DNA from 2 places in the Actimicrobium sp. CCC2.4 genome. Region 1 is predicted to be linked to the other one. Evidence: predicted binding sites of a transcription regulator. Region 1 holds the regulator's gene; the other holds the start of a gene.
The links. Region 1 encodes LexA, which represses DNA repair genes until DNA is damaged. Its sites were predicted from a motif close to ACTGTATNNNNATACAGT; they were not measured.
Positions count from the first base shown of each region.

Region 1 (5,459 bases):
TTTTCCAGTTCCGCGCGCTTGACTTCGAATTCAGCGACAGCGCTGGTGGTCGCACGACGCGCCATGCGCTGCGGGATCAGGAAGTTACGGGCATAACCGTCCTTGACCTTGACGACTTCGCCAAGATTGCCAAGGTTAACGACTTTTTCTAACAAAATGATTTGCATATTTTTCTCCGAATTGGGTAATTGACGTTTGCGTCAATTACGCGTGGTGCAGGTCGGTGTACGGCAGCAGCGCGAGGAAACGTGCGCGCTTGATTGCAGTGTCGACCTGGCGTTGATAGTGAGCACGGGTACCGGTCAGGCGGGCTGGCATGATCTTGCCGTTTTCCTGGACGAAATCCTTGAGCGTATCGACGTCTTTGTAGTCGACCTGTTCCACGTGTGCAGCGGTGAAGCGGCAGAATTTCTTACGCTTGAACAATGGATTCTGTTGTTTGCGTTTTTCTTTAAGCTTGAGCTTGTTCTTGTCGAATTTTTTACCGAATGCCATTTGAGGCTCCTGTATCTGAGGTTGGTTCGAAATCAATGATGTGAAACACGAGACTTTTACTGTTGCGGTTCTTGCGTGCCAGGAAACCGGTGAAGCGGAACATCGCGCCCAATCGGGCTTGATCAAAGCGGCCTGAAATTTCGCCTGCTGCAATGGCAGAAATCTCGAACTCGACTTGTCGTTCTACCCGGGCTTCGGTTTGCGTCGATGCGTGCTGCAATTTTGCGGACACGATCGGGATGCCAGCCGGTGTGTAGCGCATGAGTTCACGCTCGGCAATGCTGGCAACAAACTGAAGCTGGTTCACTCTTCCTGGTAACAATTACGCTGCAGGTGCCTCGGAACGATGGCTCTTGGCCGCATCTTCCTTTTGTACTGCCTTCATCATTGGCGAAGGAGCGGTTTCGGCTTTCTTCAACTTGACGGTCAGGTGACGCAGGACTGCATCATTGAATTTGAAACCGGTTTCGATTTCGACCAGGGTCTCGTTGTCGCATTCGATGTTCATGCAAACATAGTGTGCTTTGGCGAGCTTCTGGATCAGGTAAGCCATCTGACGACGACCCCAATCTTCAACGCGGTGGACAACGCCACTGTGGGCTGCAACGACAGCCTTGTAACGTTCGATCATGGCGGGCACTTGCTCGCTCTGATCCGGATGGACGATAAATACTATTTCATAATGACGCATGCAATCTCCTGTTGGACGGATTGAAAATAACGCCCACCCCGGCGTCAAGACGAGTGTGGGAAGAGGAAAGTCGGCAAGGATACCCGCAAAGCTGATAAAACTCAATGATTGCCCACCTTTGCTGTCGAATGGCTCCTGCAAGCCCTGTAATGGCTTGCATTTGACGGCTCACTGTATAAAACTACAGCCTGTTCATTCACACAGCAAAGCGCCAACACCATGATCAAACTTACCGCGCGGCAGGAACAAATCCTGAATCTCATTCGCGACGCGATCATCAATACCGGTTTTCCGCCGACGCGGGCCGAAATCGCCAGGGAACTGGGCTTTCGCTCGGTCAATGCCGCTGAAGAACATCTGCAGGCACTGGCCCGCAAAGGCGCCATCGAAATCTCCCCCGGCACGTCGCGCGGCATCCGGCTGATCAAGTCCGCCACCGAACTCGCGAACGAACGGGACAGCCGGCAGTTGGTGCTGCCCCACCCTGCGTTGATGCAATTGAGCTTGCCACTGATAGGCAGGGTTGCCGCAGGGTCGCCCATCCTGGCGCTGGAGCACGTTGAAGCGACTTATCAGGTTGATCCGTCCTTGTTCAGTGCCAAACCGGATTACCTGCTCAAGGTGCGCGGCATGTCGATGCGGGACGCCGGCATCATCGATGGCGACCTGCTTGCCGTCAAAAAATCCGACAATGCCCGCAACGGCCAGATCGTCGTTGCGCGCCTTGGCGACGACGTGACGGTCAAGCGGTATCACAAGTCGGATGACCTGATCGAACTGTTGCCCGAGAACGCTGACTTCAAACCGATACGCATCGATCCAGAGCGGGATGATTTTTCACTGGAGGGATTGGCTGTCGGCCTGCTGCGCAGTTGGAACTGAAGCCGGCTGCGCATCTCGTTCGTGCGCGGATCAATGCTAGGCATCCACCTTAGGTAGATAACGGTGGTGCCCCGGCAGCGATAGCGTGATCAATATTCTTTGTACGGCAGAAACTTGCCGCTCAACACGACATTGACGCGATCTCCTTTGGGGTCGGCTTCACGCTGAATATCCATCTTGAAATCGATCGCGCTCATGATGCCGTCGCCGAACTCTTCATGGATTAATTCTTTAATGGTGCTGCCGTAAATGCTGACGATCTCGTACCAGCGATAAATCAGCGGATCGGTCGGAACGGCGGTAGGCAGTGATCCTTTGTAAGGCACGATCTGCAACCAGGCGGTTTCTTCGTCGGTCAGATCAAACAGGTCTTTTGCGATGGCCGCCTGCGCAGCACTGAAAGTCATCTGGCCAAGCATGGCCGCGGTCGTCCATTCCTTGCTATTGCCGACTTTTTCTGCGATGCCGCTCCAGGTCATGTGCTGACGCACTTTGGCAGATAAAATTTTCAGGGTGACTTGGTGACGATCCATTAGGTGTTCTCCGGGGTGAAATGACCAGCTCCACCGAGCAAGCACCATGCCATCCAAACGAACACCAGTTGCTCATGGATCGCCCCATTATCGTTATCAGAAACCGGCGAGACGCCGCTTTTCGTCAACCTTGATGCTCGCAACGGCCGATATTGGTGCGCTCTGCCGGGCACGAAACAGCCAGAAGTGTTGCCAGTCATCGCCAGGGCGGGCACCGTCCCAGATCGGCTCCCAGAGCGACGGGTCGACCTCCTTGCTGCCACTGGTCGCATACCCTTGCATCAGTAAGACATCGCACGTGGCACCGGGAAGAATTTCACGCCGTATCGTGATGCGATGGGCGACATAGTCGAGCATGGCCCGCTCGCTTTCTCCCATGCCGACGCTGGCCACACACCCGGTCGATGATGGCCACGGAATAGCCGAAAACACTTGCTGATAACTTTTCCCGTAGTCCAGCCACGGCATCCATAGCGTAGTCAGCAGCGCCCATGTCAGCGTCAGTCCGGTGAGCCAACTGGTCAGGCCCTTGGCCGGGTGCCGGGCGAACAGGCGTTGTGCATACCAGGCCGCGCCCGTCAGAGACAGAGCCAGTGCAAACGTCGGCAGGTCAAACTCTGGAATAAAATCTGCTGGCAAGACCCGCAGCAGCCAAGGCCAGGACGGCGGCGCGCCGGTCATCATCATGATGACCCAGCCCAGCCAGATCACGCCGGCAAGCAGCGCGAACAGCCACTGGCTACTTTTTACCCAGAGCCGTTCCAGTAGATGGGGGACGAACGACACCGATGGCGCTGCCAGAATGGACAGCGGAACCAGCAGCGGCAATGCATACACTGCACGCACTGACTCCGACACCGACAGCACCAACATCATCACCAGTGTAGCGACCAATCCGTATTGCATCGCCGGATGAATCAACGCAATCTGCCTCTGCCGCCAAAGCGCATACAGCGCCAATGGCAATGAGGGAAACGCAAACCAGGGCAGCGTCTGCAGCCAAAATCCCTTTGGATGTTCTGTTCCCATATGCACCACCGAGAATCCGAAAAAACGCCCGAAGTTGTTTTCCCAGAACCAGACCATGAACATGGCGGGCGAACGGAGATACAGCAGGAACGGCCAGACCAGCAGCATCGGCAAGGATGTCGCCAGCGCAATTATCAGTCCGCGAAAATAAGGCCACGTGCGCCACTCGGCAAAACATACCGGCAACATCAATGCGGTGATGCCAATGACGGCAGGCCCGATCACCCCTTTCGACAGAAAACTGATCCCGACACCAACGCCAAGCAGCAACCCCCCCGCCCTCATCGTCGTCAATACCCGCGAAAATCCCCAGGCCGACAGCGCAAATCCGGCCAGCAACGGAACGTCGGGCATCATCATGTGCGTTTGCGTCAGGGTGCCCAGGCAGCCGAGCAACAGCAAGGGAGCATAGCGCCCGCTTCCGCTACCCCACCATGCGCGGGTTGCCGCCGCAATGGACCAGGCGGTAATCGCCATGAACAGTCCGGAGGCCATGCGCGCGGCATCCGGTTGATCCATCCAGCCGCCGAATATATACACGCACGCACCAGCGACCCAGTAATACAAGGGCGGCTTTTCCATGAACGGTTCACCGGCAATAGTGGGGATGAGCCAGTTACCGGTTTCCAGCATCGTGTGGATCACACCAAAGACATAGGCTTCGTCGGCCTTCCAGGGATCGTGACCGGTCAGTCCGAAAAAAATGAACACGATGATCAGCAACGCGTAGGGCAGCACACCGGCGAGCTCCAGATCAGCTACTCCCGGATACGCCCCGGTAGTGGCACGGGTATCCATGGGCAACAAAGGCGGAATGGATCGGCGAAGAAAAGTGAAAGGCATCGGGAATTTCGCAATGATGAAAATAATATGTTGCCGCGTAAAAACACGCGGGACTTTACCAAGTTTGCATCCTCTCAGCCAGACAAATCGTCACAGCGAAACCCGTACTGACGAGCATCAAAAACTGGTGTCGTGAAGACACCATGCGGCAGCTGTCTTCCCGACTGTTAGTCCAACCGTCTTCAACATTGTTTTTCAGAACAAATAGTTCTTTTATTTTCGCTTTTCCAATTATTTTCCGGACCTTACACTGCGCCGGAGTTCAAACACGGCTGCTGTGACCGCCTCTCACAGCACATTATTTTTCCGGAGGAATCATGAAGAAATTTTTTGTTGCCATGATGATTGTCATGACATCACTGGCCGTCACTGCGACCGAAGCCGAAGCGCAAAAGCGCATGGGTGGCGGCGGATCGTTCGGCAAGCAATCACAAGGGGTCAGCCGGCAAGCGCCGTCGCAGTCGGCCGCCAACAGCACTGCCCGCCCGGGATCACCGGCAGCCGTTCCGCCAAAGCCAGCCAGCCCATGGCGTGGCATGTTGGGCGGGGCCCTGCTTGGACTGGGACTGGGAGCACTGTTGTCGAGTATGGGCCTGGGTGGCGCGATGGCCAGCATGATCAGCACGATGTTAATGGTGGGCTTGCTGGCAGCCGCCGGCTTCTTCATCTACCGGATGTTCAAGCGTAAATCCGAACAGAGCGGTTCGCAGCCAGCCTACGCCGGCGCCGCTAAAACCGGATTTACTCCCGATATCGGTTCGCGCATCGATCCTGTTGCCGACAATCGTTTCGGTGGCAACAGTGCTGGCAGTGCAACAAGCAACAGCGCACAAGCGCCATGGGGTGTACCGGCAGACTTCGATACGACCGGCTTCGTGCGCCACACGAAAACCTATTTCGTGCGCTTGCAGGCAGCGTGGGACAGCGCCAACATCAACGACATCCGTGAATTTACGACGCCCGAAATGTTTGCCGAACTGCGTTTG
Region 1 covers NZ_CP133777.1:2,197,734-2,203,192, reverse strand. Annotated here, with positions in the region: gene rplI (50S ribosomal protein L9) at 1-167, opposite strand, end outside; gene rpsR (30S ribosomal protein S18) at 205-495, opposite strand; gene priB (primosomal replication protein N) at 482-802, opposite strand; gene rpsF (30S ribosomal protein S6) at 818-1,186, opposite strand; gene lexA (transcriptional repressor LexA) at 1,406-2,068, shown strand; gene cynS (cyanase) at 2,158-2,601, opposite strand; gene RHM62_RS10290 (ArnT family glycosyltransferase) at 2,698-4,428, opposite strand; gene RHM62_RS10285 (Tim44 domain-containing protein) at 4,791-5,459, shown strand, end outside.

Region 2 (5,459 bases), 900 kb from region 1:
TCATCGACGGCATTGCGTTCCAGACCAACATCCTGGCCTTGAATGCGGCCGTCGAAGCGGCACGTGCCGGCGAACAAGGGCGCGGTTTTGCGGTGGTTGCCAGCGAAGTGCGCAGCCTGGCGCAACGTTCGGCCGCGGCAGCAAAAGAAATCAAGGGACTCATCACGGACTCGGTCGAGAAGGTCGATGCCGGGGCAAAGCTGGTCGACCAGGCGGGTGGCACGATGACCGACATCGTCACCAGTGTGCGTCGCGTCACTGATGTCATCAGTGAGATTTCAGCAGCCAGCCAGGAACAGACGACTGGCATCGAGCAGATCAACATGGCCATCACACAAATGGATGAGGTCACGCAGCAAAATGCCGCGCTGGTCGAACAAGCCGCAGCAGCGGCCGATTCGCTGCGCGAGCAAGCCGGTCAACTGACACAAGTCATCAGCATCTTCAAGCTGGATGCGCGCAGTGTGATCACCGCGGTACCATCCCGGGTGGCAAAGCCGATGGCCGCGCCCGCTCCAACGCGCCGCACTTTATCCGGGACGAAGGCGGCTCCCCGGCGAATCGCTGCAGCCGCACCGGCAGCGAAAAATGACAATGACTGGGAAGAGTTCTGATCCTGCCGCGCTGATTGCGCAGGCGCGCGGAGCCAACAGCGGTCCGCGATGTCAACTACTCCTGGCATGACAACGACTCCCGTCAGCCAGCGCAAACACATTCGACGGTGCCGCCGGTGTGCTGTCAGCCGGCGCCATCAGCAAGCCGAACAGATAGGGCACGTCAAGCACCTGGATCAGCAGCTTGCCCTCGTTGGCCTGAATGACCTGCTGCACCAGCAAACCATTGCCATTGACATGGCCACCCATCGGCGTGTCGGCAACCTGCCTCTGATCGACCCGCCCGACACCATGCAACTGGTCGACCAGCAGACCGATCGAACGCTTGCCGGAACGCAGCACCACGACCTGGCTACGGCTGTCGCGCCGGCTCGGTGTGCCTGACAGGACCGCCCCGAGGTCAAAGACCCAGACAAAATCATCGGCCATGCCCGGCTGGCTGCCGGCAATCGGGATGATGCCGATGCACCCGCTGCCATCGCCAACACCGATCGAGATCGATGTCACGCTGCTCGCGGGCAGCGCTTCCCGGACCAGCTCGGCACCGATGGCCAGCAGCGCCGGTCCGACAAAAAATGTTGCCAGCTCCGGCCCTGCGGCCTCGCCACCGGCCGGTGCGAACAGGGCGACGGTGTCGATCCCGCCGGTTCCCTGTGCGCTCACGTCGCCGACTGCTGACAGGACAACGGCAATCACATCGGAACGGTAGCCATCGCTAACCTTGAACTCGCGGTAACCATGCGACACCGTGCAGCCCAGCAGCGCATAGCGACCCTGATCGATGACGACGCGTGAAGCGCTGGCGCCGTTCTCCAGCGCGAGCAGATGGCTGTCGATGGCCAGCGTGCTGCCGACCGGCCGGGCCGGATCGGTGCTGGCGATGATGGTGCCGCGCCGGTCCACAAAAAACGCCTGCGTGGCGGGCTTGTCGCCGATGCCGCCGCGCAGCATCGCCGCAAATTCCGGTGCGGCGTCGAACACGATGCCGATGCCGCCTATGACTTGCGATGGCTGTCCGGGATGACGGATCGCCGCGTGATAAACGTAGGTTGGCAGCTCGCCATACAGTGCCGACGAGGCAAATGGCGAGACGTGATAATCCTGCGCACTGCGCAATCCGAGCACCTGCTGCAGCGTCGCCGCATCGACCTCCGTGCCGATGCCGGGCCCGGTACCGGCCAGTATCCGGCCGCTGCGGTCGTACACGAACAGGCAGGCATACACGGTGTAGAGCCCATTGATGGTCGTGAGGATGTGCGTCATCGCCGCGAGCTCCTGCGCGCCCGGTTGAGGCATCGCCAGCAGGCGCTGCAGGTCCGGCGACAGCGCCCACCAGCGGCAATCATTGGCGCGCTCGTACAAGTTGCGGTCGAGCAGATCGACCAGCAAGTGCGTGACGTATCCGGCGTCGCGCAGACCGGCCGCCAGCACGGTATCGAACAGGCTGCGAATCGATTCGGCGAACAGCGCATTGCTGCGCGCACCGGTCTCGCTGATCTGTTCGAGCACCGTCTTCAGGCTGGTCGATCCAGCCCCCTGCCCGCTGACGACCTGACCATTCCAGACCACCCGGCGTATCGTCCCGGCGGTGCTATCGGCCGCGCCCATGATGTCGAACAAGGCAGGACAAAACGCGCGCGCATGCGCCAGCAAGCCATTTGCCATGCCGGCATCCAGTCCTGCCAGCAAGCTATCCTGCGCGCCACCAAATGCGATATCGAGTGGAATCATCACCTGGCCCTGCCAGCCCTGCGGCCCCGGATAGCCCTGATAACCGGCCGAACCGGTGGTGCAGACCAGGTATTCGCGACCACCCGACATCATCATGCGGGGCGTGCTGTCATGGCTCACGGGAACCCGCGTACCGAGCGGCATCCAGGCCGGATCGGCGCTGGCGATGACGTTGCCGCCGGCATCGAGCAACAGCATGGCCGAGCGTCCGGCCGGATCGCGATGGGTGGCGAATATCCGCGCCATCTCTTCTTCGAAGGCAAAGCACAGGCATAGCACGCCGACCACCGCGCCGGTATCGGGATGGCACAGCCGGCGCGAATAGATCAGCGCCTCGCGCTTGCCGGGACACAGGTCGCTGGCGCGGAAGGTTTCGACGTAGGTATCACTGGCCAGCGACTGCGCAATCAGTGCATCGTCACTGCGGCTCACCGGCAGCGACTGGTCGAGCTGGACCAGCACTTGCCCGGCCAGGTCAAGCACGATGATCTGGTCGTAGACGGTGTACTTGTCGCGGTAGGCGCGCAGTCGCCGGCGCGTCGCCGCAATGTCGGCATCAAGGCCGGCGGCGAACGCGCACAGTGCGCCATCGGTCGCCAGAAAGCCCACATCGGCGGTGCGCTCGAACAGGTTGCGCACCACGATCTCGATCACGTAGGCCGACTTGGTTGCCAGCGCGGCATGCGCGTTGCGCAGCTTTTCACGCGCCAGATTGATGATCAGTTCCACCTCGAGCTGCTGAAAACGCGCACGGGTCGCGGCCATTATCGGCAGGATCGCGCCGGCCTCGCGCGGACAATTCATCCGCGCGGAAGACTCGATCAAGCGCCACATCAGGTTCAGTTCATGCAAGGCCTGCTCGCAGCGCGCGACATCGCGCATGTACGGCAGGAAGGCATCCACCGGGAAAGAAGGCGTGGCTAATTTAGGCGTATTGACAGGCATGACTGGCTCGCACGGGTTGGTATCCGATCATCAGAAAGCAGACGACTTTGCAGCGCCTGAATCTACTTTTGGTAACTATTAAGTAACTGACTATAAGCGGGCGAAATACCGTGCAGCAAGATAAAAAGTGCCTCCAAGAAAATTATTTGAATGACTTGGTGAAACGCCCCGACCGGCACCAAACCGGGGCGCGGTTGACCGCCCGCCTGCGCGATAACAGTGCACAGCAATGCGCCGCCACCCGAATTCCCGCGCGTTACAAAACCTTGCTTCGCCACTGTTTTTATATACAGTACTATTAGCCAATGTCACAGCAACTCCCTCCCTACGCCGAACTCCACTGCCTGTCGAACTACACGTTCCTGCGCGGTGCCTCGCATCCCGAAGAACTGATCGAACGCGCCGCCGGCCTCGGCTATGCGGCGTTGGCCATCACCGACGAGTGCTCGCTCGCCGGTGTCGTGCGCGCGCACATCGAAGCTAAAAAACACGGGCTGGCACTGCTGATCGGCACCGAAGTCACGCTGCGCTGCGGCATGAAATTGCTGCTGCTGGCGACCAACCGACACGGCTACGGCAATCTGTCGCAACTGATCACGAATGGCCGGCGACGCGCCGACAAGGGTTGCTACCAGCTTTCCATCGATGATTTCGTCACGCCGGAATTGGCCGGCCTGGCCGATTGCCTGGCGATCCTGTTGCCCGAACGCGCGCACGGCGACGACCAGCGGCAACAGCAGGCGCAATGGCTCGCGCATGTTTTCGAGGCACGCGCCTGGATCGCCGTCGAACTGTTGCACCGTCTTGATGATGATGTCTGGTTGCAACGCCTGGCTATGTTGTCGCAGCAAACCGGCCTGCCGCTGGTGGCCAGTGGCGATGTCCACATGCATCTGCGCTCGCGCAAACCGCTGCAGGACACGGTCACCGCAATCCGGCTCGGCAAGCCGATTGCCGAGTGCGGACTGGCCTTGCACCCCAATGCCGAGCAGCACCTGCGCTCGCGCTTGCGGCTGGCGCAACTGTATCCGCGCGCCCTGCTCGAACAGACGCTGGTGGTAGCGCAACGTTGCACGTTTTCGTTGGATGAACTGCGTTATGAATATCCGCTCGAAATCGTCCCGGCCGGTGCCACGCTGGACGGACACCTGCGCAGCCTGACCTACGAAGGCGCGGCGCGCCGCTTCATCGCCGGTATCCCGGCCAAGGTGCAGGAACAGATCGAACATGAGCTCGCACTGATCCACGACCTGGCCTATGAACCCTACTTCCTCACCGTGCATGACATCGTGCGCTTTGCCCGCAGCCGGGACATCCTGTGCCAGGGACGCGGTTCGGCGGCCAATTCGGTGGTCTGTTATTGCCTCGGGATTACCGAGGTGGATCCGGAACGCATGTCGATGCTGTTCGAGCGCTTCATCTCGAAAGAGCGCAACGAGCCGCCCGATATCGATGTCGATTTCGAGCATCAGCGGCGCGAAGAAGTGATCCAGTACATCTATCGCAAATACGGCCGCCATCGCGCCGCGCTGACCGGTGTACACATCACCTACCGGCCGCGCTCGGCGCTCAAGGATGTCGGCAAGGCGCTCGGCATCGACTTCGACCAGATCAACCGGCTGTCGCACTCGCATCAATGGTGGGAAGACGGCCAGGTCAGTGACGAACGGCTACGCGAAAGCGGCTTCGATCCCGACGCGTCGCTGGTCCAGAAGCTGCTGGAACTGACCCGCACGCTGGTCGGTTTTCCGCGCCATCTGTCGCAGCATCCGGGCGGCTTCGTGATCGCACGCGACAACCTGGCGCGACTGGTGCCGATCGAAAATGCGGCGATGCCGGAGCGCAGCATGATCGAGTGGGACAAGAACGACCTCGATGCGCTCGGCATTCTGAAGATCGACGTGCTGGCGCTGGGCATGTTGTCGGCGATCCGGCGCGCGCTCGACCTGATCGGCCTGCGTCGTGGCGATATCTTCACGATGCAGGATGTGCCGGCCGAAGATCCGGCCACCTACGACATGATTTGTGCGGCCGATACGGTCGGTGTGTTCCAGATCGAATCGCGTGCACAGATGTCGATGCTGCCGCGCCTGCGCCCCGAGAAGTTTTATCACCTCGTGATCGAAGTGGCGATCGTGCGGCCGGGGCCGATTCAGGGCGGTATGGTGC
Region 2 covers NZ_CP133777.1:3,100,953-3,106,411, forward strand. Annotated here, with positions in the region: gene RHM62_RS14245 (methyl-accepting chemotaxis protein) at 1-614, shown strand, start outside; gene RHM62_RS14250 (chemotaxis protein CheW) at 666-3,290, opposite strand; gene RHM62_RS14255 (error-prone DNA polymerase) at 3,596-5,459, shown strand, end outside.
Region 2: RHM62_RS14255 (error-prone DNA polymerase) is a predicted target of LexA. The motif match lies at 3,567-3,584, and genes of this name have one in related genera.